3 regions of the uncultured Faecalibacterium sp. genome follow, and region 2 is predicted to be linked to each of the others. Evidence: a T-box and tRNA genes for the amino acid it is inferred to sense, from the RefSeq annotation. Region 2 holds a T-box; the other regions hold tRNA genes.
The links. A T-box is a leader RNA that pairs with one kind of tRNA and senses whether it is charged. The one in region 2 lies ahead of pheS (phenylalanine--tRNA ligase subunit alpha), so its partner is inferred to be a tRNA-Phe.
Positions count from the first base shown of each region.

Region 1: it encodes a tRNA-Phe, which carries the amino acid that the T-box ahead of pheS (phenylalanine--tRNA ligase subunit alpha) is inferred to sense. The anticodon was not compared.
Region 3: it encodes a tRNA-Phe, which carries the amino acid that the T-box ahead of pheS (phenylalanine--tRNA ligase subunit alpha) is inferred to sense. The anticodon was not compared.

Region 1 is NZ_FMFG01000013.1:27,829-38,263, reverse strand. Features, by position in the region: partial or broken gene QZL71_RS06480 (ATP-dependent DNA helicase RecG) at 1-664, opposite strand, end outside; gene QZL71_RS06475 (GNAT family N-acetyltransferase) at 815-1,297, shown strand; tRNA gene QZL71_RS06470 (tRNA-Cys) at 1,679-1,753, opposite strand; tRNA gene QZL71_RS06465 (tRNA-Gly) at 1,782-1,857, opposite strand; tRNA gene QZL71_RS06460 (tRNA-Phe) at 1,888-1,963, opposite strand; gene QZL71_RS06455 (DNA gyrase/topoisomerase IV subunit B) at 2,319-4,310, shown strand; gene QZL71_RS06450 (DNA gyrase subunit A) at 4,603-6,852, shown strand; gene rlmH (23S rRNA (pseudouridine(1915)-N(3))-methyltransferase RlmH) at 7,185-7,670, shown strand; gene QZL71_RS06440 (glycine--tRNA ligase) at 7,853-9,274, shown strand; gene QZL71_RS06435 (aminopeptidase) at 9,781-10,435, shown strand, end outside.
Region 2 is NZ_FMFG01000027.1:1,145-11,579, reverse strand. Features, by position in the region: gene QZL71_RS09340 (alpha/beta hydrolase) at 1-224, shown strand, start outside; gene QZL71_RS09335 (alpha/beta hydrolase) at 240-1,310, shown strand; gene rmuC (DNA recombination protein RmuC) at 1,373-2,710, shown strand; gene QZL71_RS09325 (FprA family A-type flavoprotein) at 2,838-4,019, shown strand; gene QZL71_RS09320 (glucosyltransferase domain-containing protein) at 4,133-5,758, shown strand; gene QZL71_RS09315 (glucosyltransferase domain-containing protein) at 5,805-7,475, shown strand; T-box leader at 7,598-7,836, shown strand; gene pheS (phenylalanine--tRNA ligase subunit alpha) at 7,916-8,938, shown strand; gene pheT (phenylalanine--tRNA ligase subunit beta) at 8,957-10,435, shown strand, end outside.
Region 3 is NZ_FMFG01000010.1:368-10,802, forward strand. Features, by position in the region: gene gltA (NADPH-dependent glutamate synthase) at 1-1,196, opposite strand, end outside; gene QZL71_RS05320 (sulfide/dihydroorotate dehydrogenase-like FAD/NAD-binding protein) at 1,198-2,040, opposite strand; tRNA gene QZL71_RS05325 (tRNA-Gly) at 2,382-2,457, shown strand; tRNA gene QZL71_RS05330 (tRNA-Val) at 2,464-2,539, shown strand; tRNA gene QZL71_RS05335 (tRNA-Asp) at 2,543-2,616, shown strand; tRNA gene QZL71_RS05340 (tRNA-Phe) at 2,786-2,861, shown strand; tRNA gene QZL71_RS05345 (tRNA-Gly) at 2,892-2,967, shown strand; gene QZL71_RS05350 (nucleoid-associated protein) at 3,160-4,149, opposite strand; gene QZL71_RS05355 (PH domain-containing protein) at 4,293-4,670, shown strand; gene QZL71_RS05360 (MFS transporter) at 4,754-5,917, opposite strand; gene QZL71_RS05365 (AraC family transcriptional regulator) at 6,088-7,077, shown strand; gene QZL71_RS05370 (hypothetical protein) at 7,096-7,281, shown strand; gene QZL71_RS05375 (excinuclease ABC subunit UvrA) at 7,301-9,781, shown strand; gene QZL71_RS05380 (sugar kinase) at 9,841-10,435, opposite strand, start outside.

The DNA.
Region 1 (10,435 bases), on a different contig from region 2:
CATAGATCAGCCGCCGCCGGGCTGCATAGGCCTGCTCTTCGGTGGCAGGGCAGTGGATGGCCCGCACGGCATCTGCCTTGGAGAGCAGACGGTATTTTGCCAGCATTTCCGGCGGAAGAGGGTCGGGCAGAAGCTCTGCATGGGGCAGCAGCTGCCGCACGCACTTGGCGATGGCATTGCTGGTCAGGCCCTCGGTCTGGGGGTAGACCGCTTCAAAGGGAGAAGCCTTGATCTGCTCAGCGGTGCGCACCTGCGGGTTGACCATCTGGCGGCGCAGCATCCCGCCGGTAACGATGCCCTGAAAATAATATTCCTGCCCCAGCTGCAGCTTCTGGGCGGCATACGGATTATTGAACCATGTGATCTCCAGACTGGACACATCGTCCCCGGCAGTGATGCGCTCCATCCGCCGCCCGCCCGGCAGGATACGCCCGCCGGGTTTGGCGAACACCTCAGCCCTGACGACGCACTCCACATCGGTGGGCGCTTCGGCGATGGAATAGGGTTTGGTGAAGTCGATATATCTGCGCGGGTAGTGGCACAGCAGGTCGGCCAGCGTCACGATGCCCAGCTTCTCGAACCGCTCAGCGGTCTTGGGGCCAACGCCCTTCAGGTAGCGCACCGGCGTATCCGGGGTGAGGGTGGTATGGTTTTCGGCGGGCATGGCGTGTCAGCTCCTTTTTTGGATGCAATATAGCCATTGTAACACGGAGCGGCAGCGGATGCAAATGGCCCAAAAAGGAAAAACCGGCAGGACCTTTGCCTTTGGGCAGGAACTGTGGTACACTCGGAAGAAAAAGAGGGGAGAATATTTATGGAGATCCGTAAGGGGACCTTAAAGGACTTGGAGGCCATTGCAGCGGTGGAGGCGGCCTGCTTCCCGGCGGCAGAGGCGGCTACGGCAGAGGAGTTTGCCGGGCGGCTGCAGCAGTACGGCAATCATTTTTGGCTGCTGTGGGAGGGGGAAAGGCTGCTGGCCTTTGTGGACGGCTTTTGCACCGACTGGCCGGACCTGACCGATGAGATGTACGCCGACGCCTCCCTCCACCGGGAGAATGGTGCCTGGCAGATGATCTTTGGGGTAAACACCATCCCGGCCTGCCGCAGACAGGGGTACGCCGGGCAGCTGCTGCAGCAGGCCATTGCCGACGCCCGGGCCCAAGGCCGGAAGGGGCTGGTACTGACCTGCAAGGAGGCCCTGGTGCACTACTATGCAAAGTTCGGCTTTGTGAACGAGGGCGTTTCCGGCTCCACCCACGGGGGCGTGGTGTGGTACCAGATGCGGCTGAAGTTCTGAGGGGGACGATCTGGAATGGCCTACGCCTTGCTCCGGCCGTATTCAGCGGAAGAATAATTTTTAAGAGAGCAATGCCGGAGCGTCCGCGGAAGCTCCGGCATTGCATTTTCACTGGAGGGGGCGTAAAGGTAGACGGCATTTGCAGTGCCGCTTTCTGCGAAAGTGCGGCACTGCGGCAGACTTTTCGGCTTAACTGCAAAGTGACCGGTTTCGCCAGAGGCTCTCCCTTTGAGGAAAGACTTCCCCCGCTCCGGGGGAAGATGTCACCGCAGGTGACAAAAGGGGGAGTCTGTCACCGTAGGTGACGGAGAGGGCGAGGAGGCTGATAGGGAACAGCGCAAAAACAAAAAATCCCGGAAGCCGAAGCTTCCGGGAATCTTTTGGAGGTGACGACCAGATTTGAACTGGTGGATGAGGGTTTTGCAGACCCTTGCCTTACCACTTGGCCACGTCACCATATTTAGGAGTGAATTTCCACTCCTGTTGGAGCGGCCGACGAGGCTCGAACTCGCTACCTCCACCTTGGCAAGGTGGCGCTCTACCAGATGAGCTACGGCCGCATATTGGAAACCCTGCTGGATTTCCTTAGCTGGTGCCTCCGATCGGAATCGAACCAATGACACGGGGATTTTCAGTCCCCTGCTCTACCGACTGAGCTACAGAGGCGCACCGGACGATGATTATTATACCTGAAATTTCGATTTTGTAAAGGGGTAAATCCAAATTTTTTTCAGAAAATTGAAACTTTCTTGATTTTGGTCGCTCCAGCGCGTAAAATAAGAATGACTTTTTTCAACCTGCTTTCGGCACATCCGGCACAGGACGTGCTGTGTGCGGGCGTGCCAAACAGAAATTGACAAATTCAACAACCTATGGTTTAATGAAAATGAAATAATTCAGGCGCTTTTGCCCTTTTTCTCTGTGTATACCTATATTATAGTAAGAAAAGGGCAGAGGCGTTTTATGATTTGACTACAGACGGCCCGCTTTTTGCAAGAAAGGCCGGGCCGGGAGGAGCAGCATGGCAAAAAAACAGGAATATGGCAACGAGAGCATTACTTCTTTGAAGGGTGCCGACCGTGTGCGTAAGCGCCCGGCCGTTATCTTTGGCTCAGACGGCGTGGAGGGCTGCGCCCACTCCATCTTTGAGATCGTCTCCAACTCCATCGACGAAGCCCGCGACGGCCACGGCGATACCATCAACGTGACCCGCTGTAAGGATGGCAGCGTCATCGTTGAGGACTTTGGCCGCGGTATGCCCGTGGACTGGAACAACGGCGAGGGGCGCTACAATTGGGAGCTGTTGTTCTGCGAGATGTATGCAGGCGGCAAGTATGGCGAGGGTGAGGATAACTACGAGTTCAGCCTTGGCTTGAACGGTCTGGGCCTGTGCGCTACCCAGTATGCTTCTGCATGGATGACCGCCGATATCTACCGTGACGGATACCACTATCACCTTGATTTTAAAAAGGGCGAGAATGTGGGCGGCCTGCAGAAGGAAGCCTACAAGGGCCGCCGCACCGGCAGCATCATTCACTGGAAGCCGGACGACGAGGTGTTCACCGACATCGATGTGCCCGGCAGCTACTATAAGGATACCCTGCGCCGTCAAGCGGTGGTCAACGCAGGCCTGACCCTGAACTTCACCGATGAAAAAGAGAAAGACCCTGCCACTGGCAAGGCGTGGTACGAGAGCTGGTGCTATGAGCACGGCATCGCGGACTATGTGGCCGAGGTGGCAGGGGAGGATACCCTGACCCCGGTGTTCAGCTGTGAGAGTGAGGCATCCGGCCGGGACCGCGAGGACCAGCCGGATTACAAGGTGCGCATGAGCGCGGCGTTCTGCTTCTCCAATAAGGTGCAGATGCTGGAATATTACCACAACTCTTCCTGGCTGGAGCACGGCGGCAGCCCGGAGCACGCGGTGCGCACCGCCTTTGTCTATCAGATCAACAAGTACCTGAAGGAAAAGAACCTCTATAAAAAAGGTGAGAGCGCCATTAGCTTTCAGGATGTGCAGGACTGCTTGGTGTATGTCTCGTCCAGTTTTTCCACCCGCACCAGCTACGAGAACCAGACCAAAAAGGCCATCACCAACAAATTCGTCTCGCAGGCTATGACCGACTTCCTCAAGCATTATCTGGAAGTGTATTTTCTGGAAAAGCCGGACGAGGCCCAGAAGATCTGCCAGCAGGTGCTGGTGAACAAGCAGAGCCGTGAGCATGCGGAAAAAACGCGCCAGAGCATCAAAAAAACGCTGTCCACCCAGATCGACCTTGCCAACCGGGTGCAGAAATTCGTGGACTGCCGCACCAAGGATGCATCTCGCCGCGAGCTGTATATCGTGGAGGGCGATTCCGCTATGGGTGCGGTCAAGTCCAGCCGCGACAGTGAATATCAGGCCATCATGCCCATCCGCGGCAAAATTTTGAACTGCCTGAAGGCCGACTATGCCCGCATCTTTAAATCGGATGTCATCGTGGATCTCATCAAGGTGATGGGCTGCGGCGTGGAACTGGGCGGCAAACACAACAAGGAGCTGGCCACCTTCAATCTCGATAATCTGCGGTTCAATAAAATCGTCATTTGTACCGATGCCGATGTGGACGGCTACCAGATCCGCACGCTGGTGCTCACCATGCTCTACCGCCTGACCCCGACCCTGATCGAGAAGGGCTATGTGTATATCGCAGAGTCGCCGTTGTATGAAATTACAACGAAAGACCGCACTTATTTTGCCTACACCGAACCGGAAAAGGCCGCTTTTCTGGAAGAGATCGGAGAGAAAAAATATACCATCCAGCGCTCCAAAGGTCTGGGCGAGAATGACCCCGAGATGATGTGGCTGACCACCATGAACCCGGAGAGCCGCCGTCTGATCAAGGTGATGCCCACCGATGTGGTGCAGACCGCGCAGGTGTTCGATATCCTGCTGGGTGATAACCTTGCAGGCCGCAAGGAACACATTGCGCAGCACGGCGCAGAATATCTGGACGATCTGGATGTGAGCTGATGATTTTAAATTGCCTCCGCTTGCGCTCTGGCAATGACAGAGGTAACGTTATTTTAATTTGGTGATTTGTCGCAGCCTGCGGGCTGCTCCAAATCACGTTTTCACGAAGAAGGCCCCAACGGGTCACGGCATTTTAAGGGAAAAATGCAGAAAACCGGAACGGCTCCATCTGTGAAAGAGCAGCTCAGGATGGCCCGCTGGCCATCCTGAACTGCAAAAATAAAAAATATTTTCCGCTGAATATGGGCAGAGCGAGAGCGGCGCCCATTTAAAATCGTCAAGAGGTTAGAAGATGCCTAGAAAATCGACCAAGAAAACACTCAAGCCGGTGCGCCCGCAGCTGGGCGACGGCGTTGAAATTTTAAATGCCGGCAGTGTGCTGGAGGACCCCATCACCCGCACGCTGGAAACCAACTATATGCCCTACGCCATGAGCGTCATCGTCAGCCGCGCGCTGCCAGAGATCGACGGCTTCAAACCGGCGCACCGCAAGCTGCTGTACACCATGTACGAGATGGGCCTGCTCAAGGGCGCACGCACCAAGTCTGCCAACATCGTGGGCAGCACCATGCACCTGAACCCCCACGGCGATGCCGCCATCTACGACACCATGGTGCGCATGGGCCGCGGCAACGAGAGCCTGCTGGTGCCCTTTGTGGACAGCAAGGGCAACTTTGGCAAGGCCTACAGCCGCGATATGTCCTGCGCTGCTGCCCGTTACACGGAGGCGAAGCTCGAGGGTGTGTGCGAGGAGCTGTTCCGGGATATCGACAAGGAGACCGTGGACTTTGTGCCCAACTACGACAGCACCACCACCGAGCCTACCCTGCTGCCGGTCACCTTCCCCACCATTCTGGCCAACAACACGCTGGGCATCGCGGTGGGCATGGCCTGCAACATCTGCTCGTTCAATCTGGCAGAGCTGTGCGCCACCACCGTGGCCCTGATGAAGGACGAGCACCACGACATCTCCACCACCATGCCCGCCCCGGACTTCGTGGGCGGCGGTCAGATTTTGTACGATGAAGCGCAGATGCGTGAAATTTACGAGAACGGCCGCGGCAGCGTGAAGGTACGCGCCCGCTACAATGTGGTGCCGGGCGAAAACATGATTGAGGTCACCCAGATCCCGCCAACCACCACGGTGGAGGCCATCATGGACAAGATCGCAGAGTTGGTCAAGGCCGGCAAGGTCAAGGAGATCAGCGACATGCGTGACGAGACCGACCTGAACGGTCTGAAGCTGACACTGGACCTCAAGCGCGGCGTGGATGCCGACAAGCTGATGGCAAAGCTGTTTAAGGCTACCCCTCTGGAAGACAGCTTCAGCGCTAACTTCAATATTCTGGTGTCCGGCCAGCCCCGCGTGATGGGCGTGCGCGAAATTCTCAAGGAGTGGACGGCCTTCCGCGTGGAGTGCGTGCGCCGCCGCACCTACTACGACCTGCACGGCAAGGAAAAGCGCCTGCACCTGCTCAAGGGTCTTGCTGCCATCCTGCTGGACATTGACAAGGCAATCAAAATTATCCGCACCACCGAGGAAGAGACCGAAGTGGTGCCCAACCTGATGATCGGTTTTGGCATCGATGAAGTGCAGGCCGACTATGTGGCCGAGATCAAGCTGCGTCATTTGAACCGGGAATATATCCTCAAGCGCACCAGCGAGATCGAACAGCTGGAGAAGGACATTGCCGACCTGAACGATATCCTTGCAAAGCCCGCCCGCATCCGCCGCATCATCATCAATGAGCTGAACGATGTTGCCAAGAAGTACGGCCAGCCCCGCCGCAGCGAGATCCTGTACGATCTGCCTGAGGATGAGAACGGCTCCGAGGAGGAAGAAGCGCCGGATTACCCCGTGACGGTGTTCTTTACCCGCGAGGGCTACTTCAAAAAGATCCCGCCGCAGGGTCTGCGCACCGCCGGTGCCCATAAGCTGAAGGAAGGCGACGAGATCGTGCAGCAGATCGAGACCCGCAACAACGTGGAAGCGCTGTTCTTTACCGACCGCCAGCAGGTGTACAAGGTGCGTCTGGCTGAGCTGGAGGACGGCAAGGTGGCTCAGATGGGCATTTTCATCCCGGGCCGTCTGGGCATGGACGAGGGCGAGAACGTGCTCTCCATGGTGATCACCAGCGACTACAGCGGCTATATGCTGTTCTTCTTTGCCAGCGGCAAGTGCGCGAAAATTCCGCTCAGCTCCTATGCCACCAAGCAGAACCGCCGTAAGCTGCTCAAGGCCTACTGCGACAAGGAACCGCTGGCAAAGCTCTTCTTCCTGCCGGAGGAAACGGAGCTTGCCATCCGCACCAGCGCCAGCCGGATGCTGCTGGTTGGCACGGCGCAGATCGCGGCCAAGGCCACTCGCGACAGTCAGGGCGTGGCGGTGGTCACCCTGAAAAAGAACCAGACCATCGCTTCGGTGGTGCCGGCGGACACGCTGGAACTGGCGAACCCCCACCGCTACCGTGTGCGCAGCCTGCCCGCTACCGGTGCGCTGCTCCGCGCCGAGGACGAGGGCGAGCAGATGAGTCTGCTGTAAAACGCTTTTTATTGAGAAATGGCTCCGCTTCGCTCTGCCATTCTTAGCGGAAGGTGATTTTAAGGATTGCAAATTGGAAAAATCTGCGGATTTTTCCAATTTGCCTTTTCACAAGAAAGGCTGCAACGGCAAACGGCATCTTGCTGCTGTCGGCTTGCAGCCGTCGCGCAGCGGAAAATGCATTTTCCGGCAGCGACCCCACCCGTGAAAATGTGTTTGGAGCGGCCCGCAGGCCGCGACAAACACGAAAATAAAAATGGAAATTCCGCTGTTATTGTCAGAGCGAAGCGGAGACAATTTTAAATCGTTTCTATATAGAAGAGGAAACTGCAATGCAAAACATCGACCTGATCTGTGTGGGCAAGCTGAATGCAAAATATTTCGCCGAGGGCGTGGCCGAGTACCAGAAGCGCCTTGCCGCCTTCGCGTCCTTCCGCATCATCGAGCTGCCGGAGGAAAAGATCGAGGAGAAAAACGCCTCGGATGCCGTGGTAAAAAAGGCACTGGACAAGGAGGGCAAGGCCATCCTGTCCAACGTGCGCAAGGGCGCTGCCATCGTGGCTATGTGCATTGAGGGCAGGCAAATCTCCTCCGACGAGCTGGCGCAGTTCCTTGCCGACCGCGCAAACAGTGGGGCAGGAGACGTGGCCTTTGTGATCGGCTCGTCCCACGGCCTGTCCGATGAGGTGAAAAAGGCCGCTGCACTCAAGTTCAGCATGGGACGCATCACCATGCCCCACCAGCTGGCCCGCCTTGTGCTCACGGAACAGATCTACCGTGCCTGCACCATCAATGCAGGAATGAAATACCATAAATAAGTGCAAAAACCGGTCTGTTCCCCAAAGCAGGCCGGTTTTCGGCTTTACAAGCGGCGCAAAACATGGTACAGTAAAGATACTGTGCTTTCCCTTTGAAAAGCACGCCCGGCAGTGGGGAAAGCTGCCGGAACGATACAACAACGACACGGCAAACCAGCCGCGGACGGAAAGGATGTACTACAATGGAACAGAGCGAAAAGACCCTTGATATGATCGTCAATCTCTGCAAGAACCGTGGTTATGTGTTCCCCGGTTCCGAGATCTACGGCGGTCTGGCCAACAGCTGGGACTACGGCCCGCTGGGCGTCGAGTTCAAGAACAATGTCAAAAAGGCATGGCTGAAGAAATTCGTGCAGGAGAGCCCCTATAATGTGGGTCTGGATGCAGCCATCATCATGAACCCTCAGACCTGGGTGACCACCGGCCACGTCTCCAGCTTCTCGGACCCCCTGCTGGACTGCCGCGCCTGCAAGGCACGCCACCGCGCCGACAAGCTGATCGGCGAGGAGCACCCCGAGGTGAACGTGGATGCCATGAGCTTTGACGAAATGGATGCTTTCATCGCAGAGCATGAGGACATCGTGTGCCCGGTGTGCGGCAAGCACGATTTTACCCCCATCCGCAAGTTCAACCTGATGTTCAAGACTGCCATCGGCGTTACTGAGGATAGCTCTTCCACCTGCTATCTGCGTCCTGAGACCGCACAGGGCATCTTTGTCAACTTTGCCAACATCCAGCGCACCACCCGCCGCAAGCTGCCCTTCGGCGTGTGCCAGGTAGGCAAGGCTTTCCGCAACGAGATCACCCCGGGCAACTTCACCTTCCGCACCCGTGAGTTCGAGCAGATGGAGTGCGAGTTCTTCTGCAAGCCCGGCACCGATCTGGAATGGTTCGCTTACTGGAAGGACTATTGCGAGAACTGGCTGCTGAGCCTTGGCATCAAGAAGGAGCACCTGCGCCTGCGTGACCACGAGCCTGCAGAGCTGGCCTTCTACAGCCGCGCTACCACCGATATCGAGTACGCCTTCCCGTTCACCGACTGGGGTGAGCTGTGGGGCATCGCGGATCGTACCAACTACGACCTGACCCGCCATCAGGAAGCTTCCGGCAAGAGCCTGGAGTACTTCGACAGCGAGACCAACGAGCACTACATCCCCTACGTCATTGAGCCGTCTCTGGGCTGTGACCGTGTGGCTCTGGCTTTCCTGTGCGAAGCATACGACGAGGAGCACCTGACCGACAGCAAGGGCAAGGAGGATATCCGCACCGTGCTGCATCTGCATCCGGCTCTGGCTCCCTACAAGTGCGCTGTGCTGCCCTTGAGCAAGAAGCTGGGCGAGAAGGCCATGGAGATCCGCAACGAGCTGAGCAAGTACTTCATGGTGGATTACGACGATACCGGTTCCATCGGCAAGCGTTACCGCCGCGAGGACGAGATCGGCACCCCGTACTGCATCACCGTGGACTTTGACACCGTGGGCGACGAGGCCAAGGGCATTGCCGCCGACAACTGCGTCACCGTCCGTGACCGCGATACCATGGAGCAGGTTCGTATGCCCATCTCCGAGCTGAAAGCTTATATCGAGAGCAAGATCGAGTTCTGAGAAAATTTCGCTTTCAGGCGATAAAAACAGCCCCGCCGTTGCAATTTCGGCGGGGCTGTGCTATAATACAAATAAAGAAAGTGCTGTCTGGCAAACGGTCAGTACCTTTCCGGCGCGATAATCAAAAGATGACCGCTCAGGTTTGGACGCTGAGGGCGGTCATTTTTTGTTGTTGAAGATCTTCCACGCGATATCGAAAATGCCAAAGCTCACGGTTGCAAGCAATGTGAGCAGAGCCAGAGTTTCTAAAAGCGTCATGAAGCATCACCCCCTTCGCTGCAAAGCGTCTGGGGTACGACAAAAATGTTCGTCTTCCCGACGCAGGGCCGAAAAGGCATAGACCGCCTGCCGTATGTAGACAGCACTTTCAAAAGACAGTATAACAGACGTTTCCTGCTTTTTCAACAGCGGGAGGTGTCTGTTTTCTTTTTACTGGACAGAACGGCTTGTACCGGGTATACTGAAAAACAGAAAAACATGATTTTTACACCGCAGGAGGTTCTACCGTGGAAAACTTTGACGAACTGCTGAAAAAATATGCCGATTTCATCGTCCGGGTGGGGGTGAACCCACAGCCCGGACAGACCCTCATCATCAACTGCCCGCTGGAGGGCGCGCCGCTGGCGCGGCTGTGCGTGCGCAGTGCCTACGAAGCCGGTGCCCGGGATGTGCAGGTGAACTGGAGCGATGACGCTGTGGCCCGTGCCCGCATGGAGCTGGGCAGCGAGGAGGCCCTGACCGACCTCAAGCCATGGCAGCTGCGCCGCTATCTTGACTATGCTGAAAGCGAGGGCGGCGTGTGTGTACTGCATCTCATTGCGGACGACCCGGAGCTGTATGCGGGCATTGACGGCAATAAGATCAGCCGGGTGAATGCCGCCCGCCGCGCCTTTATGGAGGAGTGGCAGGAGTACACCATGAACGACCGGGTGCAGTGGTCCATTGCGGCCCTGCCCAGTGTGCCGTGGGCAAAGAAGGTCTTCCCGGAGCTGGACGCGGATGCCGCAATGGAGGCTTTGTGGAAGCTGATCTTTGACGTGTGCCGGGTCACCGGTGGCGACCCGGTGAACGAGTGGCAGGCCCATATGGAGCGGCTCAGCACTCTGCGGGATAAAATGAACGCGCTGGACTTGGAAAGCGTGCATTTTGAGAGCAGCAATG
Region 2 (10,435 bases):
ACGATTACCCGCCGGTTTATTTCTGGCGGGGCGACAATGACACGATCCTCGGGCCGGACACAAGCTTTTACGAAGCGTTTGAACAGGCTCTGCAGAAACACGGTGTGGCGTACCAGAGAACGGCCTTTGCGGATGCACCCCATGCGGTCTCGATTGGCCGCGGCACGGCTGCGGATGGCTGGCTGAATGAAGCAGTTGCCTTCTGGGAGGAACAGGTCGGCTGAAAAGGAGATGTTGAGTTGAAACACAGGATATGCACCGCAGCAGCCTGTATCTGTCTGCTGCTGATGATGGCGCTGCCCGCATTTGCAGCAGAGTATGGCGAGCCGGATATCACGCCGCAGACCACCATGGGCGAGATCCGCTCGAACCCCAGCATCCTTGGCGCAGGCGTTTGGACCTATTCCAAGGAGCAGAACCTGCCCGGCACCGAGGACTGGTGCAATGACCAGACGCTGGAAAAATATGTGAGCAGCCATGTGGCACAGGATTGTGCCGATGGTCTGAACCTGCTCATCCGCAATTACAATGCGGGCGTGCAGATCACCTATAAGCTCTACTCGGAGCAGGAGATCGCCGAGGACAGCTCCCGCAACAATGGGGAGTTCTATTACTACCCGGCCAGCACGCCGGATGCAAAGTATGCGCTGGTGCTCTCCGGCAACATCCTCAACCGCACGGCAGAGTTAAAGGAGTGCATCTCCACAGCTTACCAGCTGCACCAGAAAGGCTATGCGGTGTTCGTGATGCGCTACCGCGCCTACCCGGATAACGACAACAACGGCCCCATGGAGGACATTGCACGGGCGGTGAAGTACATCACCGGCCACGCACAGCAGTTCGGCGTGCAGACGGAAAGCTACGCCCTGATCGGCTATTCTTCCGGCGGACAACTGGCGGGCCTGTTTGCATCGGACGCTCTGGGCTATAAAAACTATGGCCTGCCCAAGCCCGGCGCAGTGATCCTGGCGTATCCCATCGTGCAGTTTTCCGAGATCACACCAATCTACCGTGTGGGCATCGACCCCTTTGTGTGCGGCCGGTTCTACTATGAATACAGCCTTGCCGACCTGATCACAGAGGACTATCCGCCGGTGTACTTCTGGTATGGCAGGGATGACCTGACCTTGAACCTGCTGTGCTGGCCGCTGCAGGGGCCGGCCCTCAGCAAGGCACTGGCCGCGCATGGCGTACCTTACAAAGAAGTGGTATATGACCACGCAGCCCATGGCATCGGCCTTGGCCGCGGCACGGCTGCGGATGGCTGGCTGGACGAAGCCGCTGCCTTCTGGGAAGAACAGACAAAATAATATAAGGCACGCAGATCCGGGCTTTGCAGCTGCACAGCCCGGATTTTGCAATAGGAGACATTATGGAATTTTTAGCGTTTCTTTACACGGTGCTTCTGGTGGCCATCTGCCTGATGATGGCCCTGCTGCTGTACCGCTCGGCAAAGCCTGCCGCAAACCGGGACGATGCAGAACGGAAGGAATGGCTGCGTCAGCAGCTGGAAGCGCAGAACCGCCAGATGGACGCGAAGCTGGCAGAGATGGCGCAGCAGAACCTTGCCGCTATGGGCCACATCAGTGAAACGCTGCAGGCCTCGGTGCAGAGCATGAGCACCGCCCTTGCCGCAGGGCAGGGCACTCAGCAGCAGACCATGGAGCAGCGCCTGCAGGGGCTGGAAGCCTCCAACGCCCGCAAGCTGGAAGAGATGCGCCGCACCCTTGCCGAGGGCATGACTGCCCTGCAGGCCCAGAACGCCCAGAAGCTGGACGAGATCCGCCATACGGTGGACGAACAGCTGCAGGATGCATTGCAGAAGCGGGTGACCGAAAGCTTCAAGGCGGTGAACGACCAGCTGGAACAGGTGTACAAGGGTCTTGGCGAAATGCAGAACCTTGCCGCTGATGTGGGCGGGCTGAAACAGGTGCTTTCCGGTGTGAAGACCCGCGGTATTCTGGGTGAGATCCAGCTGGGAGCCATTCTGGAAGAGATCCTTGCCCCGGAACAGTACGACACCAACGTGGCCACCATTCCGGGCAGCACCCAGCGGGTGGAGTACGCCATCCGGATGCCCGGCGCGGACGGCGGCACGGTGTGGCTGCCCATCGACTCCAAGTTCCCCGGCGACACCTATGCCCATTTACAGGATGCGCAGGCATCCGGCGACGCACAGGCCGTGGAGAACGCCCGCCACGCACTGGAGCTGGTGCTGCGGGCCGAGGCCAAGGACATCCGGGAAAAATATGTGGAGCCGCCCTACACCACGGCGTTCGGCATCCTGTTCCTGCCCTTCGAGGGTTTGTATGCCGAGGTGGTGAACGCGGGCCTGCTGGAAGTGCTGCAGCGGGACTATCAGGTGAACATTGCAGGCCCCAGCACCATGGCAGCGCTGCTCAACAGCCTGCAGATGGGCTTCAAGACCCTTGCCATCCAGAAGCGCTCCGGTGAGGTATGGCAGCTGCTGGGTGCGGTGAAGACCGAATTTGACAAGTTCGGGCAGGGACTTTCCAAGATGCAGCAGCGCCTGCGCCAGACCGACGAAGAGCTGGATAATCTCATTGGCGTGCGCAGCCGTGCCATCAGCCGCAAGCTGCGCGCGGTGCAGACCATGGACGAAAGCGCTGCTGCCGCTCTGCTGGAACTGGATGCTGAGCCGGGCAAACCGGTGGCGGCACGTCTGCCGGAGAATGGGGAAGAGCTCTGATGTGCAGAATATTCCCACGTTATCCCTTGCGATTTTTCTGACGATGTGGTATGATAGGAACTGTTCTCAGAAACAACCGCCGCAGAAACGCGGCACTGCAAAAATATAAATAAGGAGACCGAGCATTATGAGCGTAAACAAGATCAGTGAAGCCATTTTGGGCGTTGGCGTGGATGATACCACCATCGACCTGTTCGAGAGCCAGTATCCGGTGCCCACCGGCGTGAGCTATAATTCCTATGTCATTCTGGACGAGAAGACCGCCGTTCTGGACACGGTGGATGCCCGCGCTACCGAGCCGTGGCTGGAAAACCTGACCGAAGCTCTGGCAGGCCGTAAGCCGGATTATCTGGTGGTCTCCCACATGGAGCCGGACCACGGCGCAAATATCGCAAAGCTGGCGGCACTCTATCCGGAGATGCAGGTGGTGGGCAACGCCAAGACCTTCCTGTATATGGATCAGTTCTTTGGCACTGATGCTGTGGCAAAGGAGCGCCGCGTGGTGGTGAAGGACGGCGAGAGCCTGAGCCTTGGCACCCACACCCTGACCTTTGTCTTTGCCCCCATGGTGCACTGGCCGGAGGTCATGGTCAGCTATGAATCCACCGAAAAGGTGCTGTTCTCCGCGGATGGCTTCGGTCGCTTTGGCGCTGTGGCAAAGTTTGACGAAAAGGCCGACTGGGCCAGCGAAGCCCGCCGCTACTACCTGAACATCGTGGGGAAATACGGCCCGCAGGTGCAGGCGCTGCTGAAAAAGGCTGCGGCTCTGGACATCCAGACCATTTGCCCGCTGCACGGCCCGGTGCTGACCGGAGATCTGGGCAAGTACCTGAACTACTACGACATCTGGTCCAGCTACAAGCCCGAGGAGCCGGAAAAGATCCTTGTGGCAAGTGCTTCCATCCACGGCCACACCCGTGCAGCAGCCCACCTCATGGCAGAAAAGCTGCGAGCAAAGGGCGCAAAGGTCGTGGAGATGGACCTGACCCGCACGGATGTGTCCTATGCCGTCACCGAAGCCTTCCGCTGCGGAAAGATCGTGCTGGCCTGCGCCACCTACGACGGCTTCCTCTTCCCGCCGATGGAAAATCTGCTGACCCACCTCAAGACCAAGAACTTCCAGAACCGCACGGTGGGTCTGATGGAGAATGGCACATGGGCACCCATGGCCGCAAAGCTCATGCGCGCCGAGCTGGAAAGCATGAAGAACATCGCCGTGTGTGATACTGTGGTCACCATCCGCAGTGCTGCCAATGCTGCTGCCGAAGCGCAGATGGATGCACTGGCTGCAGAAATCGTGGCAAAATAAAGCATCCTGATACAGAGATCCTCTGCCGACTGCCCGGCAGGGGATTTTTTTATTGAACCATGTGGAAGAGTTTGATATACTGAAAAGCAGAAGTTTATGGATGGAGGAATATCATGTCTGTAAAAATAAAAGCAGATATCAGACACTGGCTGCGGGAGTTGGATAAGAAATATTTCTTTGTGATGCTGGGCTTTGCGGTGATGGTCTATTTGCCGCTGATCAGCTTGAAGCTGACGAACACAGTGGATGGTCTGTGGACAACGGCTGAGTACATGGCGGGAGCATGGGAGCTTTCCAACGGACGATGGCTTTGGCTGGTGACCAGTTTTCTGCGTTTCAGTCTGCAGCTAGAACCCATCAATGCGGTGGTGTGCTTGGTGCTGGTTTCTCTTGGAGTCACCAGGCTTCATATGCTCTTCAAACCGGCATGGATGAGAACATCCTGCATTGACTGGCTCGCAGGTTTATGCTATGTTTCCAATGTTGTGGTCGGGTGCTATCTTTCGTTTCACTTCATTGCACCGGAGTACGGATTTTCGTTTTTCTTTGCAATGCTGGCTACAGAGCACGTGATCCGGGGAAAATCAGCCGTAAGCAGCATTGTGCCGGCAGCGGTGCTTTTGGCACTGAGCCTTGGCCTGTACCAGACGAACCTTGCCTGTTTCTGTCTGGTGCTGCTGGCCTATTTTCTCCTACTACTTTTCCAGAATGGAGAAAAACAAAAGATTCGGGAATATATTTGCAAAAGCCTGGCAAGTGCTGCATCCGGCGCAGTGCTGTATCTGCTGATCTTAAAGATTACACTGTGGGCGACGGGAACGGCGATGGCCGATTACCAGGGTGGTGCAGATATTTCAGTGTCTGGAATTCTGAAAAATCTTCCTTCCAGCGTTGCAAAGTGCTATGAGCTTTTTTATCGGTATTTCTTTGGCACCCTTGTAAAACACAATATGCTGCAGGAAACTGCAGTTGTATTTGTTTTGATTTTTTGTGTGGTGGGTGCCGCGCTTGCGTGCAGACTGGTTCGGCTCATACGCCGGAAGGATTGGGAAAACACTTTCTATGGCACAGCAGCGCTGCTGGTGCTGCCCATGATGTGCACGGTATTTATGGTGGCAACCTCGCAGGCGTCGTTTTATATTCCCATGTCCGGAGGTCTGGCCTTGTTCCTGCCGGTCTGTTTCTGGCTATTGGACAGCAGCCGGGAGGGAGAAACAGCCTGTGATGCGTTCCGCAAATGCTGGAATAAAGCAGAAAAAGCACTGATCCTGCTTACGGCGGCTGCTGTCGTTTACGGGAGCGTATTCATGTCGGCTATCGATCAGCAGGCGATGTATGAGGGACGCAAGGCAACAAAACAAATCGCGGACCTTGTGGCCGATGAGCTGGTGGCAGAGGGCTATTATGATTTGCCGGAAAAACTGCCAGTGATGCTGGTAGGCCGCCCCAGTGCAAGCCCACTGTTCCGGACACACGTCATCTATTGGGATGCGAACGACTACGCACAGGTGGGCCTTTTCGAAAAAGAAAATGCCGCTACAATGCGCTATTCATGGAATGCGGTGTTTCGTGACCTCACACCGATGCAGCTGGAGCTGTGCAGTGATGAGGTATATGACGAACTGATCCGGACAGAAGAAATCAAACGAATGCCGACATTCCCTGAGAAAGGCTCCATGCAGGAAATGGACGGTGTATATGTGATCAAAATTTCAGAGGATTATCTGATCGATGAATAACAAATGAGACTGAGAACATAAAACAGGACAGATGGAGAAAATAACGATGAAAGAAAAAATCGATGTACAGAAACCGGACGACCTTGGGCTGGATATATCGGATCTAAGATATTTTCTGGTGATGCTGCTGTTTTCGGCGGTAGTGTTTTTCCTGCTGATCAGCCAGCGGCTGACCAATACATTTGACGGATTGTGGAACAATACATGGTTCTTCGGCGGCTATTGGCAGGTAGTCACGGGCCGATGGCTCTGGCCGGTGATCGATGCGCTGCGGTTTGGCATCCAGACGGAACCTTTCAATTCATTGCTGACGCTTTCCATGTCGGCGCTGGCTGTTACCCTGCTTCGGAAGTTTTTTACAGAGAAGGATTCTGTCGTGACCTATCTGGCGGGTATGGCTGTTCTGGCCAGCACGGTCACTGGAATACAGCTGTCATATCGGTTTCAGTCGCCGGTGTTTGGCTGCTCATTTTTGTTTTCTGTTCTGGCGGCAGAGCGTGTGGTTCGTGCCGCAGATTTTAGAAAAGCGGTCGTACAGGGAGCACTGCTTCTGGTCATGAGCCTTGCGTGCTATCAGACGAGCCTTGATAACTTTTGTCTGCTCCTGCTGACATATCTTCTGCTGCTTCTGTTCCGCAATGTGGACAGAGAAAAGGTCCATGCCCACATTGGAAGAAGTCTTTGCAGCGCAGCTGCAGGAATGGTTTTGTATTTCCTGCTCACAAAGCTGATCGTATGGGCATGTGGATGGCAGATGGCAAGTTATAATGGAGGAGCGGATGTTTCGGTACTTTCTATACTGAAAAATCTGCCCAATGCCATTGCAGAGACCTACCAACTGTTTGGAGCTTACTTTTTTCAGAATTACTATCGGCATAACATTCTGCAGCCGGTGGGCTTTTTCGTTTTGGTATTTCTGGCGCTGAGCATCGGACTGCTGAACCGCTTCAGAAAAATGCTTCACCGGAAAAATTGGGAATATATCCTTCTGGGAGTGGCAGCGCTGATCGTTTTGCCCATCATGTGCAATGCCATCATGCTGATCACAAGCGAGGCGGTCTGGCTTTTGCAGATGGGCGAAGGATTGAATCTGTTCGTGCCAGTATGTCTGCTGCTGCTTGAAGGGACGCGCACAAATCAGCCTATGGTAAAAAAGTATGTACGTGCTGCCCGGACAGGGGCTGTAGTACTTGCGGTTTTGGTCGTCTATGGCAATGTCTGCTCTGCCGTGATCGATCAGGAAGCTATGTATGAGGGAAGAAAAACACTCAAGAGCATGTCGGATCACATTGCGGACGACCTGATGAGCAGCGGATATTTTGACGATAACGAGCAGCTGCCGGTACTGTTTGTGGGCAGACCCAGCTCGAACTCCAGTTTTATGAAGAGGGAGTATTACCTCTATGCAAATCCGTATGCGCAGATGGGCCGCTTCTGGCTGAACGATTACTCGGCCAGAGCGTCTTGGAAAGCGGTTTTCAGGGATATTACTCCGGCAAAACTCAAGCATTGCTCGGTGGAACAGTATGGGGAACTGTACAGCAGAACAGAGCTGGAACAGATGCCAGTCTATCCGCAGGAAGGATATATCCAGCAGATCGACGGTGTGGTCGTGGTAAAAATTTCAGATGATTACAAAGTTGATAAAGAGTTTGCGCCACTAATCGACCTGGGAGAATTGTTTCAGCTCATAATGGATGACATAAACGATTCATAATGGCTGCGGCTTTGTGAAAAAAACTCAATCGAACGCGATTTTTGCGGAAAGTAACTGCGCAGCCCTTGCAAACTGTCCCGAAATGTGGTAACATAGCTCTTGGTTATAAAACCTGAATACTCCCAAACGCAGCGACGGAGAGAGTAGGCATGGCGTACACGGCAAAGAGAGAAGCTTCACCGGCTGAGAGGGCTTCCGGGTGTATCTGTGCTGAAGTTCGCTCCTGAGCGGTCTGTGCGAAACAGCAGTAGTACAGAACGGCCACGCCCCGTTACGGCGTTCTGAGAGCCGCCCGGCATCTGTGCACGGGTGGAAACCGGGTGGTACCGCGGAGCTAAGAATCAACAGCTTCGTCCCTTTTGCCTGAGAAATCGGGCGGGGGACGGAGCTTTTTTGTTGCACTCCGCTCATCAACACGAAGAATAAAGGAGAGAACATCCATGCAAGCAATGATCGACGAGCTGGCAAAACAGGCCGCTGAAAGCCTTGGTCAGGTGTCCGGCAAGGAAACGCTGGCCTCCTTCTGGCAGGAGTACCTCAGCAAAAACGGCAAGATCCCTGCCCTGATGAAGAACCTGCGCACCGTTGCGCCGGAAGAGCGCCCCGCTATGGGCAAGATCATCAATGAACTCAAGGCAAAGGTTCAGGCAGATTACGACGCTGCTGCAGAACAGGTGAAGCAGGCAGAGCTTGCTGCCCGCAATGCTGCCGAGACGGTGGACATCACCCTGCCCGCCAAGACCCGCCCCATGGGCGGCCTGCACCCGCTGACCCTGATCACCAACCAGATCATCGACGTGTTCTCCGGCATGGGCTTTTCGGTGGGCACCTTCCCGGAGATCGAGGACGATGACCACAACTTTACCCGCCTGAACGTGCCCAAGGATCACCCGGCACGCGACATGCAGGACACCTTCTACCTGTCGGAGGAGTTCCTGCTGCGTACCCAGACTTCCGGCGGCCAGATCCGCACCATGGACGTTCAGAAGCCGCCCATCAAGATCCTGATGCCCGGCCGTGTGTTCCGCTCCGACTCCGATGCCACCCACAGCCCCATGTTCCACCAGATGGAAGGTCTGGTGGTGGATAAGGGCATCACGCTGGGCGACCTGCAGGGCGCACTGAATACCTTCGTGCAGAAGCTGTTCGGCGCTGACACCCGCACCCGCCTGCGTCCCTCCTACTTCCCGTTCACCGAGCCCAGCGTGGAGGTGGACGTGAGCTGCTTCGAGTGCCACGGCAAGGGCTGCCCGCTGTGCAAGCACACCGGCTGGATCGAGGTGCTGGGCGGCGGTGTCGTCAACCGCAAGGTGCTGGAGAACTGCAATATCGACCCGGACGAGTATTCCGGCTTCGCCTTCGGCATCGGCATCGAGCGTATCGCCATGCTGAAGTATGGCATCAACAACATCGGCCTGATGTTCGAGAACAACCTGCAGTTCCTCAAGCAGTTCCACGAATAAGAGGGGAGAGAAGAGACAATGAAAGTACCTTTCAGCTGGTTAAAAGAATTTGTAGATGTCGACGTTACTGCGCAGGAACTGGAGGAAAAGCTCTTCTCCTGCGGCTTTGAGGTCGAAGAGCTGATCCCGCTGGATGCAGGCATCAGCAAGGTGGTCGTCGGCAAGATCGTGGAGATGGAAAAGCAGGAGGGCACCCACCTGACCAAGTGTGTGGTGGACTGCGGCGACTACGGCCACGACATCCGCATCAGCACCGGTGCCGCCAACATGAAGCTGGGCGACTGCGTGCCCGCTGCTCTGGATGGCTCCACCCTGCCCGGCGGCATCAAGATCAAGGCCCGCAAGATGCAGGGCGTGGAGTCCAACGGTATGCTGTGCTCCGGCGAAGAGCTGGGCCTGAACGACGACCTGTTCCCGGGCTCTGAGGTCTACGGCCTGCTCATTCTGCCCGAGGATTCTGTCCCCGGCACCGACATTGCTCCCGTGGTGGGTCTGGACGACTATATCTTTGATATCTCCATCACCGCGAACCGCCCGGACTGCCAGTCCGTTCTGGGCATCGCCCGCGAGGTGGCTGCCGTTCTGGGCAAGCCCCTGCACATGCCCGCCATGGACTACAAGACTGTCTGCGAGCCGGATGCGCCCATCACCGTCAAGGTGGAGGCTCCGGACCTGTGCCCCCGCTATATGGCACACTATGTGCGCAACATCCGCATGGGCGAGTCTCCCCGCTGGATGAAGCGCCATCTGGCTCTGTGCGGCCTGCGCTCCATCAGCAATGTGGTGGATATCACCAACCACACCCTGCTGGAAATGGGTCAGCCCATGCACGCCTTTGACCTGAACAAGGTCGCCGGCCGCACTATCGATGTGCGCCGCGCCCATGCGGGCGAAAAGATCGTCACGCTGGATGAGAAGGAGTTCACTCTGAACCCCAACAATCTGGTCATCTGCGATGCCGAAAAGCCGGTGGCACTTGCCGGCATCATGGGCGGCGCAAACTCCGGCATGGATGAGAACACCACCAGCCTGCTGTTTGAGTGTGCCACCTTCGCCCGCGACTGCGTGCGTAAGACCAGCCGCGCATTGGGCCAGAACAGCGACTCTTCTGCCCGCTACGAGAAGGGCGTGGACCGTCACTCTCCTGAACTGGGCCTTGCCCGTGCCCTGCACCTGATCCAGGAGCTGGACTGCGGCGACATCACCACACTGGAATATGACCTGACCGATGGCCGCCCGATGGAGCGCAAGCACATCGTTACCACTCCGGCTAAGATCTGCGGCGTGCTGGGTATCATCGTGCCGGATCAGACCATGATCGACATTCTGCAGCGTCTGGAGTTCACGGTGGATGTACAGGCCGATGGCAGCTGGGACGTGTCCGCGCCCCTGTACCGCGAGGACGTGGAGAGCTTCCCGGATCTGGCCGAGGAGGTCATCCGTGAGTACGGCTACGACCACATTGTGCCCACCTTCCTGAACACTGCCTCCGTTACA
Region 3 (10,435 bases), on a different contig from region 2:
GGGTTGGGGCTGGTGCCCAGACTCATAATGACCGTGTCCACATCCAGCTCGAACTCGCTGCCCTTCTTTTCGATGGGGCGGCGGCGGCCGGAAGCATCCGGCTCGCCCAGCTCCATCTCAATGCAGGTGATGGACTTGACAAAGCCCTCGTCGTTGGCGTGGATCTCCACAGGGTTGCACAGGGTCTTGAAGATGATGCCCTCTTCCTCGGCGTGCTCCACCTCTTCCTTACGGGCGGGCAGCTCAGCCATGCCGCGGCGGTAGACGATGTACACGGTCTCGGCACCCAGACGCAGGGCGCTGCGGGCAGCGTCCATAGCCACGTTGCCGCCGCCCACAACGGCGACCTTTTTGCCGGTGCGGATGGGGGTCTTGCTGGTGGGCAGATAAGCCTTCATCAGGTTGGAGCGGGTCAGGAACTCGTTGGCAGAGTAGACGCCCTTCAGGCTCTCGCCGGGGATGCCCATGAAGCGGGGCAGACCGGCACCGGAGCCTACGAACACGGCCTCGTAGCCGTACTCGTCCATCAGCTCGTCGATGGTGAGCACCTTGCCAATGACCATATTGCACTCAAAATCAACGCCCATCTTCTTCAGGCCGTCGATCTCCTGCTGCACGATGGCCTTGGGCAGACGGAACTCAGGGATGCCGTACATCAGCACGCCGCCGGCCACATGCAGGGCCTCGTAAACGGTGACCTTGTAGCCAAGCTTTGCCAGATCGCCTGCGGCGGTCAGGCCGGCAGGGCCTGCGCCGATGATGGCCACCTTGTGGCCGTTCCATTCGGGCACGATGGGGGCGGTGTGCACATTCTCGCGGTGCCAGTCGGCAACAAAGCGCTCCAGGCGGCCGATGCCCACCGGCTCGTTCTTGATGCCGCGGGTGCACTTGCCCTCGCACTGGCTCTCCTGCGGGCATACACGGCCGCAGACAGCGGGCAGGGAAGAGGAACGGTTGATCACCTGATAAGCGGCTTCAAAGTCGCCCTCGGCCACATGGCCGATGAACTCGGGGATATCGATGCCCACAGGGCAGCCGGTCTGGCAGGGTTTGTTCTTGCAGTGCACGCAGCGCTTTGCTTCGTTCACGGCCATTTCTTCGGTGTAGCCAAGTGCAACTTCCTTAAAGTTCTTGTTGCGCACATTGGGGTCCTGCGTGGGCATGGGGCACTTCTTCGGGTCCATATTGAAAGCCATCTTATTTTACCTCCTGATTGAGCAGATTGCATGCCGCTTCACGGGCGTGTGCCTCAAACGGGCGGTACATGGTGCCGCGGGCCATTGCCTCATCAAAATCCACCAGATCGCCGTCAAAGTCGGGGCCGTCCACGCAGGCGAACTTGGTCTCGCCGCCAACGGTCAGGCGGCAGCCGCCGCACATGCCGGTGCCGTCGATCATGATGGGGTTCATGGAAACGATGCTCTTCAGGCCATGCTTCTGGCAGGTCTTGACCACGAACTTCATCATGATCAGCGGGCCAATGGTGATGACCAGATCGTACTGGTTGCCGGCGGCCACCAGCTCGTCCAGTGCAGCGGTAACAACACCCTTGGTGCCATAGCTGCCGTCGTCGGTCATAATGCGCAGCTCATCGCTGCAGGCTTTGAACTCGTCCTCAAGGATCAGCAGGTCCTTATTGCGGAAGCCCACCACGCTGTGCACCACACAGCCCTGCTCGTGCAGTTCACGGGCAATGGGCAGAGCGATGGCGCAGCCTACGCCGCCGCCCACGACACATACCTTCTTCAGGCCTTCCACCTCGGTGGCGCGGCCCAGCGGGCCTACAAAGTCGTGGACACTCTGGCCCACCTGCAGGCTGTTCAGCTCCATCGTGGTACCGCCCACGATCTGGAAAATGATATCCACAGTGCCCTTTTCGCGGTCGTAACCGGCCACGGTCAGGGGGATGCGCTCGCTGTCCTCAAACGGGCGCACAATGATAAACTGGCCCGGCTTTGCCTTTTTGGCGATCAGCGGGGCTTCAATGACCATCTTCGTCACGGTGGGATTCAGCGCGACTTTTTCAGTGATCTTATACATTGTGTTTGCTCCTTTATGCTGGCTTTTCCTATTTCTGCGCACGAAAACGCGCCTGTATGCCCTCAGCGGCATAACAGACGCAGCTCTTACAGGCGACAAAATGACACTTTCCATTATAATAGTTTACAAAAGGGAAAGCAAATCAATTTTCTTCGTGTATGTCATGGCAAACTTGAATGATGACACAGGTAAAGCGCGCAAAAGTGAAGTCTTTTGAATACAGACAGGCGGGTTTCCAACTTTTTTGCAGAAAATGCAAATTTGTGGTTGACAATTTCCGGGCGGTACGGTATAATAATCAGCGTCGCCGGTAAACAGTCCGGCACAAACACATGGAATGTGCGGCCGTAGCTCATCTGGTAGAGCGCCACCTTGCCAAGGTGGAGGTAGCGAGTTCGAGCCTCGTCGGCCGCTCCATTTTGTGGAAGTTTAGCTCAGCTGGGAGAGCATCTGCCTTACAAGCAGAGGGTCAGCGGTTCGAGCCCGTTAACTTCCACCATTTGGCCCGGTAGCTCAGTTGGTTAGAGCACCAGCCTGTCACGCTGGGGGTCGTCGGTTCGAGCCCGATCCGGGTCGCTTCGTCGAAAGTCCTGCAGTTCATCGGGCGGTCTTGCAAGCAAGACTGCCGTGATGAACGCCAGACTTTCTCCTCTTCCCCACAAAATCTTGCTTCGCAAGCTTTCGCGGGGGCCCCGAAATTCGCGAGAATCGCTCGGGAGGGTGCAGGGATAATTGCACCGCTTATGCCTCTGTAGCTCAGTCGGTAGAGCAGGGGACTGAAAATCCCCGTGTCATTGGTTCGATTCCGATCGGAGGCACCAGCTAAGGAAATCCAGCAGGGTTTCCAATATGCGGCCGTAGCTCATCTGGTAGAGCGCCACCTTGCCAAGGTGGAGGTAGCGAGTTCGAGCCTCGTCGGCCGCTCCAATACGAAGCCATCGTTGATGCAGAAATGCAAAAACGATGGCTTTTTTGTTGTTTCTCGTTACGGCTCCTTCCTGTGAAAAAAGAAAAGCCGGAAAATCCGCAGATTTTTCGGCTTTTGCAAATATGAAAATAATGATTCCGCTGATATTGTCGGAGTGCGATCCGTGCGCGGAGACAATTTTAAATCGTTTCTTACAGGATCACATTTTTAATGAGCAGCGAAATGCTGCCGTCGTCGCTGTGCAGAAATTCCACCTCGTTGTCCGAGTTGAGCAGTTCGGTGGGAATCTTCACCTCAATGCCGTTGGCGGTGTGGATGCTGCGGCTCTCCATGCGGCGGATGCGCGCAGGGGTCACGGTCACGGGCTGCTCAGGCGCTTCCAGCACATCACTCTTTTCCACATAATCATCAAAGGGCACGGCGGCAAGGGGATATTCCTCTTCCAACTGCTGACGCACCTGCTGGATGGATACCTGATTGTCGTTGTCTGCGGCCTGATTGGCGATCAGCATCGCGACCTGAGCCTCTACGTGGGGCTGATCTGCGTAGTTTTCCTGCACGGCCTGCACGGCGGCTTCCTGAATGGCCTGCAGCTTTTTCTTTTCCGGCTGGGCGGTGGTGTACTGGAACACTACCGTGGAAAGGTAAAAATCCTTGTGGCCGTCGATGTCGAACTTTTTTTCCAGCAGCTTCATGGAGTAGTCGGTCAGATTGACAAGGGCACCTTCCTCCACCTTGCCGCTCTGGCTGGGCAGGCAGGCCCGCTGCTGGATGATGGAGTTCACCGGGGCACCCTCCACATTCTCGGTGTAGTGGGTGTAGCCGTTTTTGTAGTTCAACTTCAGGATGCCCAGCCACGGCTCACCATCGCGGGTAAAATCCACCACGGCAAGGTCTGCCCCCGGAATGGTGGTGTGCGCGTGCATGTAGTCGAACAGAACGCCCGCGATGCGGCAGGAAAGGTCCACAAAATCGTGGTTGTGCTCCAGCTCGTTTTTAAAGGCGGAATCCGGCAGCGGGCGGCACTGGCGGATATCGTCGCTGGCAAGCAGCTTTTCGATGTGGTACTGGAAATAGGCGGTCTTTTCGGCGGTCATTTCCATGCCGCTGCCGCTGAGTACAGGCGCATCCATGGTGGTGTCCAGCACGTGCAGAATGGCCTGATGAATGATGATCTCCATGGGAGTTACCTCGTTTTTATAAGAATCTCTTTGGCATACAGTATAGCACAGCCCGGCCCAAAAGGCGAGAGCACATCTTGTAAACCGCCTGCAGGAATGCTACAATAAGGGCAGAAAACCACGCAGGAAAGGGGACAAAAACCATGGAATTCCGTGATAAGCCAATGGAAAACCTCATCCGCCTTCAGGAAAAGGACATCTGCAAAAATGCCCGCGCGCTGCTGCTGGACGGTGAGAGCATCGTGGGTGCCTACAAGACGGTGCGCGATCAGGTGATCTTTACCACCCACCGCATCATCATGGTGGATATGCAGGGCGTTACCGGAACCCGGCAGCAGATCTTTGTGCTGCCGTACCGCAAGGTGCTGCACTTCGGGATCCAGACGGCAGGCTTTGGCGACCCGGTGCAGGCATCGCAGCTGACCGTCTGCTTTGCGGACGCACACGAGGCAAAGTTCGGCTTTATCGGCCAGCAGGAACTGTTTGCGGTCGCCAACGCCATCAGCCGGTGCATCCTGTAAATAACTCCTTTAAAACAGCAGGCTCCCCGCCCGAGACCGGACAGGGAGCCTTTTGCTGTATATGAAATAGGAGAATGGCAGAATTAGCAGCGGCTTGTTTTGCGCACCAGCTGTTCGTGCATGAATACCATGAGCACCAGCAGTGCCAGCAGGTAAAAAGGGAACAGTGCCGGAGTGATGTTGTTTGCCAGCAGGCCGAACAGCGGCGGCATGGCCAGATTGCCCAAATAGGCGCTTGCCATCTGGATGCCGATGACCGCCTGCGATCTGTCCGCGCCGAAGTGTTCCGGCGTGGAGTGGATGATACTGGGATAGATGGGCGCACAGCCCAGCCCTACCAGAACAAGACCGTTCAGGGCAAGGATCTGCGGCCCGGGCAACAGCAGAGCCAGCACCCCTGCGGCCAGAATGCACTGACCCATGCGGATCATCTGCGTATCGTTGAATTTCAGGGTCAAAAAGCCGCAGGCGGCGCGCCCGGCAGTGATGCCGATGTAGAACAGGCTGGCAAAGCTGGCGGCAGTGCCGACGGCAACGCCTTTCGTCAGTGTGAGGTAGCTGCTGGCCCATAGACCGGCCGTGGTCTCCAATGCACAGTAGCAGAAGAAGCACAGCATCACCTCTCTGGCACCCGGCAGACGGAATACCTGTCCAAGGCTCAACGCCTGCGTCGAAGCAGTTTCGGTGTCGGTGCCTGCAGTACGGCTCTGCCATAGCGGCAAACTGAAAAAGAGCACTGCGCTCAGCAGGATCTGGAACAGGGCAATGTACCGGTAGCCGGATGTCCACGGCCCGCCGCCTGCCAGCACCCGGCCCATGACCATGGGGCTGATCATGGTGCCGATGCCCCACATGCAGTGCAGCCAGCTCATGTGGCGGCTTTTATAATGTAAGGCAACATAGTTGTTCAGGGCCGCGTCCACGCTGCCTGCACCCAGCCCATAGGGCACGGCCCACAGGCAGAGCATCCAGAACTGTGTGGAGACCGAAAAGCCGAACAGCGCGGCAGCTGTCATGGCCACACTGAGGGCGGTCACTTTTCCGGTGCCCAGCGCACGGGTGAGCCGGTCGCTGTTCAGGCTGGAAACAATGGTGCCAAAGGAGATGATCATGGAGATCAGCCCCGCATAGGACACCGGCACACCGAGCGCCGGATACATGGAGGGCCACGCCGACCCCAGCAGGGAATCCGGCAGGCCCAGACTGATGAACGAGATGTAAATGATCGGAAGCAGAAGCTGTACCATAAATCTTGAGTTCCTCCGGGAAGCGTGTTATACTTGCAATGCATCTTGTACTTTGCTGATGTAATAATATCACACATCGGAGCGGAATATTAGGATAAAAACGCCCGATTGATACAACAAAACCGGCGCGGATGCGGATGTGCACCTTGACGGAAAGGAGATGGCTGATCGTGGCATTTCAGACCAGCTGTGCAGCAGCGGGCGGGCTCAACTGCCTGCCGGATGTTGTGGCGGATGACGAGGGCAGGGAACTGGTGCAGCACGGCAGCGCACTGTTTCCTATTGCCTGCTATGAAGAGGACCTCAAAAGCTACTCGGTAGCATGGCATTGGCATGAAGAGTTTGAATACATCCTTGCCGTAAAAGGCCCGCTGGCGGTGGACGTGAGCAAAGCCCGGCTGGTTTTGCAGACCGGGCAGGGCGTGTTTGTCAATTCCGGAGTGTTCCATGCGGTGGAGCAGGCTGAGACCGGGGATGCCCTGCTGCATTCCGGGGTATTCCATCCGCGCCTGATCGGCGGCATGGATACCATCTTCTGGCAAAAGCTCGTACACCCGCTGCTTCAGCCGGGAGCACCGGCGTTCTTTCTGCTGGACGAGGCAGACGACGGGCAGAAGGCCGTGCTCTGCCATTTGCGGGAAGTCTGGGACGCAGTGGCCCAAGAGGTCTTTGACTATGAGAATCAGGCGCGGTACCATCTTTCGGCGGCGGTGCATCTGCTGGGAATGCAGTGCGAGGGTGGAAAAACAAAGGTCTCTCAGCAGGAGCAGATCGCGGCCCAGCGCATGAAACAGATGCTGCGTTTTGTGGAAGAGCATTATGCTGAGGAACTGAACGTGGAGCGCATTTCCGACTGCGTGGCCCTGAGTGAGAGCGCCTGCCTGCGCAGCTTCCGGCAGCTGCTGGGGATCACACCCATCCAGTATGTCAAGCAGTACCGCATTGAAAAGGCCGCCGAGCTGCTGCTTTCCACCAGCATGAAAATCGGCGAGATCGGTGCCGACTGCGGCTTTTCGGATACCAGCTACTTTACAAAGACCTTCCGGGAAATCAAGCACTGCACGCCCAGAGAGTACCGTCAGAAGTTTGCAGGAAGAGAGCAGTCTCTTTCAAGGCGGGACGGCGGCAGAGCCAGTGCACCGGCTGAAACAGCGTTATAAAAAGGAGAATCGGAAACAATGCAGCGTAGTTTGACCAAAGGCCCCATCACCGGCAGCATTTTGCTGTTTGCTCTGCCGCTGATGCTGGCCTATCTGCTTTCGGCCACGCCGCTGGGCGTTACCGGCATCTGGCTCAGCGTGCCCATCGGCTGGGCGCTGGCAGATGCCATTGGCATTGGATACTATTTAAAAAAGAAGCAGTGACAGCAGGGGGGGAGAGAAGATGGTCGACCATATCAGGATCCGCGGCGCGCGGGTGCACAACCTGAAAAACGTGAATGTGGATGTGCCGCTGGGCAAAATCGTGGGTGTGGCGGGCGTGTCCGGTTCGGGCAAGTCCAGCCTTGCGCTGGGCGTGCTTTACGCCGAAGGCTCCCGCCGGTATCTGGACGCACTTTCCACCTATACGCGCCGCCGCATGACGCAGGCGGCAAAGGCATCGGTGGACGAAGTGCTGTATGTTCCGGCTGCACTGGCACTGCATCAGCGGCCCGCTGTGCCGGGCATCCGCAGCACCTTTGGTACCGGCACGGAACTGCTGAACAGTCTGCGCCTGATGTTCTCCCGTCTTTCCAGCTATCCCTGCCCGCAGTGCGGCCGTTGGCTGGAACCCAGCCTTGCCGTGGCGGCAGAAAAGCCGCTGCTCTGCCCGCAGTGCGGTGCCAGCGTGCGCGCGCTTTCCGCTGAAGAATTTGCCTTCAACAGTCAGGGTGCCTGCCGTACCTGCAGCGGTACCGGCATGGTGATGACCGTGGACGAGAGCACCCTTGTGCCGGACGATTCTCTTACGATCGACGAAGGTGCCGTGGCCCCGTGGAAGAGCCTGATGTGGTCGCTGATGGTGGATATCTGCCGGGAGATGGGCGTGCGCACCGATGTGCCCTTCCGCGACCTGACCGACCGGGAAAAGGATATCGTTTTCCATGGCCCGGCGGAGAAAAAGCACATTTTTTATCATAACAAAAATTCCAATCAGGCCGGGGAGCTGGATTTTACCTATTTCAATGCCACCTATACCGTGGAGAACGCCCTCTCCAAGGTCAAGGATGAAAAGGGCATGAAGCGGGTGGAAAAGTTCCTGCGGCAAGGCATCTGCCCGGACTGCGGCGGCACCCGGCTGTGTAATGCGGCTCGTACCCCAAAGCTGCGGGGCATCACGCTGGACAAGGCTTGTCAGATGACTCTTGTGCAGCTTACCGATTGGGTGGCGGGTGTGCCGGACAGTCTGCCGGAAGAGATGCGGCCCATGGCCCGCAATATCTGCGAATCCTTCCAGACGGCAGCGGCACGGCTGCTCTCGCTGGGCCTTGGCTACCTGACGCTGGACCGCTCCGCTTCCACTCTTTCCACCGGTGAGCGCCAGCGGATGCAGCTGGCCCGTGCGGTGCGCAACCGTACCACCGGTGTGCTCTATGTGCTGGACGAACCGTCTATCGGCCTGCATCCTTCTAACATTGAAGGCCTGACCGATGTGATGCACGACCTTGTGGCCGACGGCAACTCGGTGGTGCTGGTGGATCACGATACCCAAATTTTAAAGGAAGCTGACTGGCTGATCGAGATGGGGCCGGAAGCCGGTGCAAAGGGTGGACATGTGATCGCGCAGGGCAGCATTCCGAAAATTGAACAGAACGCGGCTTCTCAGATCGGCCCGTTTCTTGCAGGCAGGGCGGGGGTGAACGCCCGGCCGCATGTGCCGGAAAATGAGCTGTTTGCACAGGGCCGCATCCATCTGGAAACCTCGGCCATCCATACTGTGAAGCCGCTGGAACTGGAACTGCCCAAGGGGCGGCTGACCGTGGTTACGGGTGTGTCCGGCAGCGGCAAGACCACCCTGATTTTGGAAAGCCTGGTCCCGGCCTTGCAGGCAAAGGTGAACGGCACAGCCCTGCCAGCGCATGTGAAAAGCGTGGAGGCCGAGGAAATCGCGCAGGTGAAGCTGATCGATGCAACGCCCATCGGCATCAATGTGCGCTCCACCGTGGCCACCTATGCCAATGTGCACGATGAGCTGCGCAAGCTGTTTGCCAAAACGCAGGATGCCAAAGACCACGGCTATAAGGCGGGCGATTTTTCCTACAACACCGGTAAGCTGCGGTGCCCCACCTGTGACGGCACCGGCGTCATCAGTTTGGATGTGCAGTTTTTGCCGGACGTAGAAGTGCCCTGCCCGGACTGCGGCGGTTCGCGTTACAGCCGGGAAGCGGCGGCAGTGAAGCTGCCCACGGCGAACGGCGAACCAGCCTCCATGGCCGACCTGATGGACATGGATGTGTCCACTGCATTGGAAGCCTGTGCGGACTGCAAGCTTGTGCGCCAGCGCCTGCAGGTACTGAAAGAATTGGGCCTTGGCTACCTGACCCTTGGCGAGGAGACACCCAGCCTTTCCGGCGGCGAAGCCCAGCGGCTGAAGCTTGCCAGCGAGATGGGCAAGGGGCAGGCAGACAGTGTGTTCGTGTTCGATGAACCCACCATCGGCCTGCATCCGCTGGATGTACAGACCCTGCTGGGCGTGTTCCAGAAGCTGATCGGGAACGGTGCCACCGTGGTGGTCATTGAGCATGATCTGGATGTGATCCGCAATGCGGATTACCTTGTGGATATGGGGCCGGGCGGCGGCGATGCCGGCGGACGCATCGTGGCGGCAGGTACGCCGGAACAGGTAAGACAGAACCCGGAGAGCATCACCGGGCGGTATATCTGATAGAAAAAGCAACGCCCGCCGGGGAGACCCGGCGGGCGTTCTCTGTACGGCGATAAAACTTACCGCTTGATATCGTAGTTCATGTTCATCAGGTTGCGGATAGTGCTCACATCATCGGTGATGTTGGCATCGCCGTGGATGGTGTGCTTGATGGCACTGCTTGCCACCGCAAAGTTGATCATATCCATGGCTCTGTAGTTGTGCAGCATGGCGTAGATCAGGCCGCTGGCAAAGGCATCGCCGCCGCCCACGCGGTCAAGGATATTAAAGGTGAACAGCTTGCTCTCGAAGGTGTGGCCGTCGTACCACATGAAGGCCTTCAGGCTGTTCTCGCTGCCGCTGTGCGCATAACGCACATGGCGGGCAATGCACTTGAGGTTGGGATACCGCTCGATGAAGTGCTGGAAAATCTCGTCCTGCTGCTCATAGCTGGGCTGCAGAGGCACGCCGTCCTTCCAGTCGCCCTTGGAGTGGTCGTTCTCATCCTTCCACAGGTGGTACGGCTCAATGCCAAGCAGCACATCCACATAGGGCAGGCACTCGGTGCAGAAATCGCGGGCTTCTTCCCAGCTCCACAGGGTGGAGCGGAAATTGCCGTCGAAGCTGACGGTCAGGCCCTTGTTTTTGGCGACCTTGAGCATATCCAGAATGAGG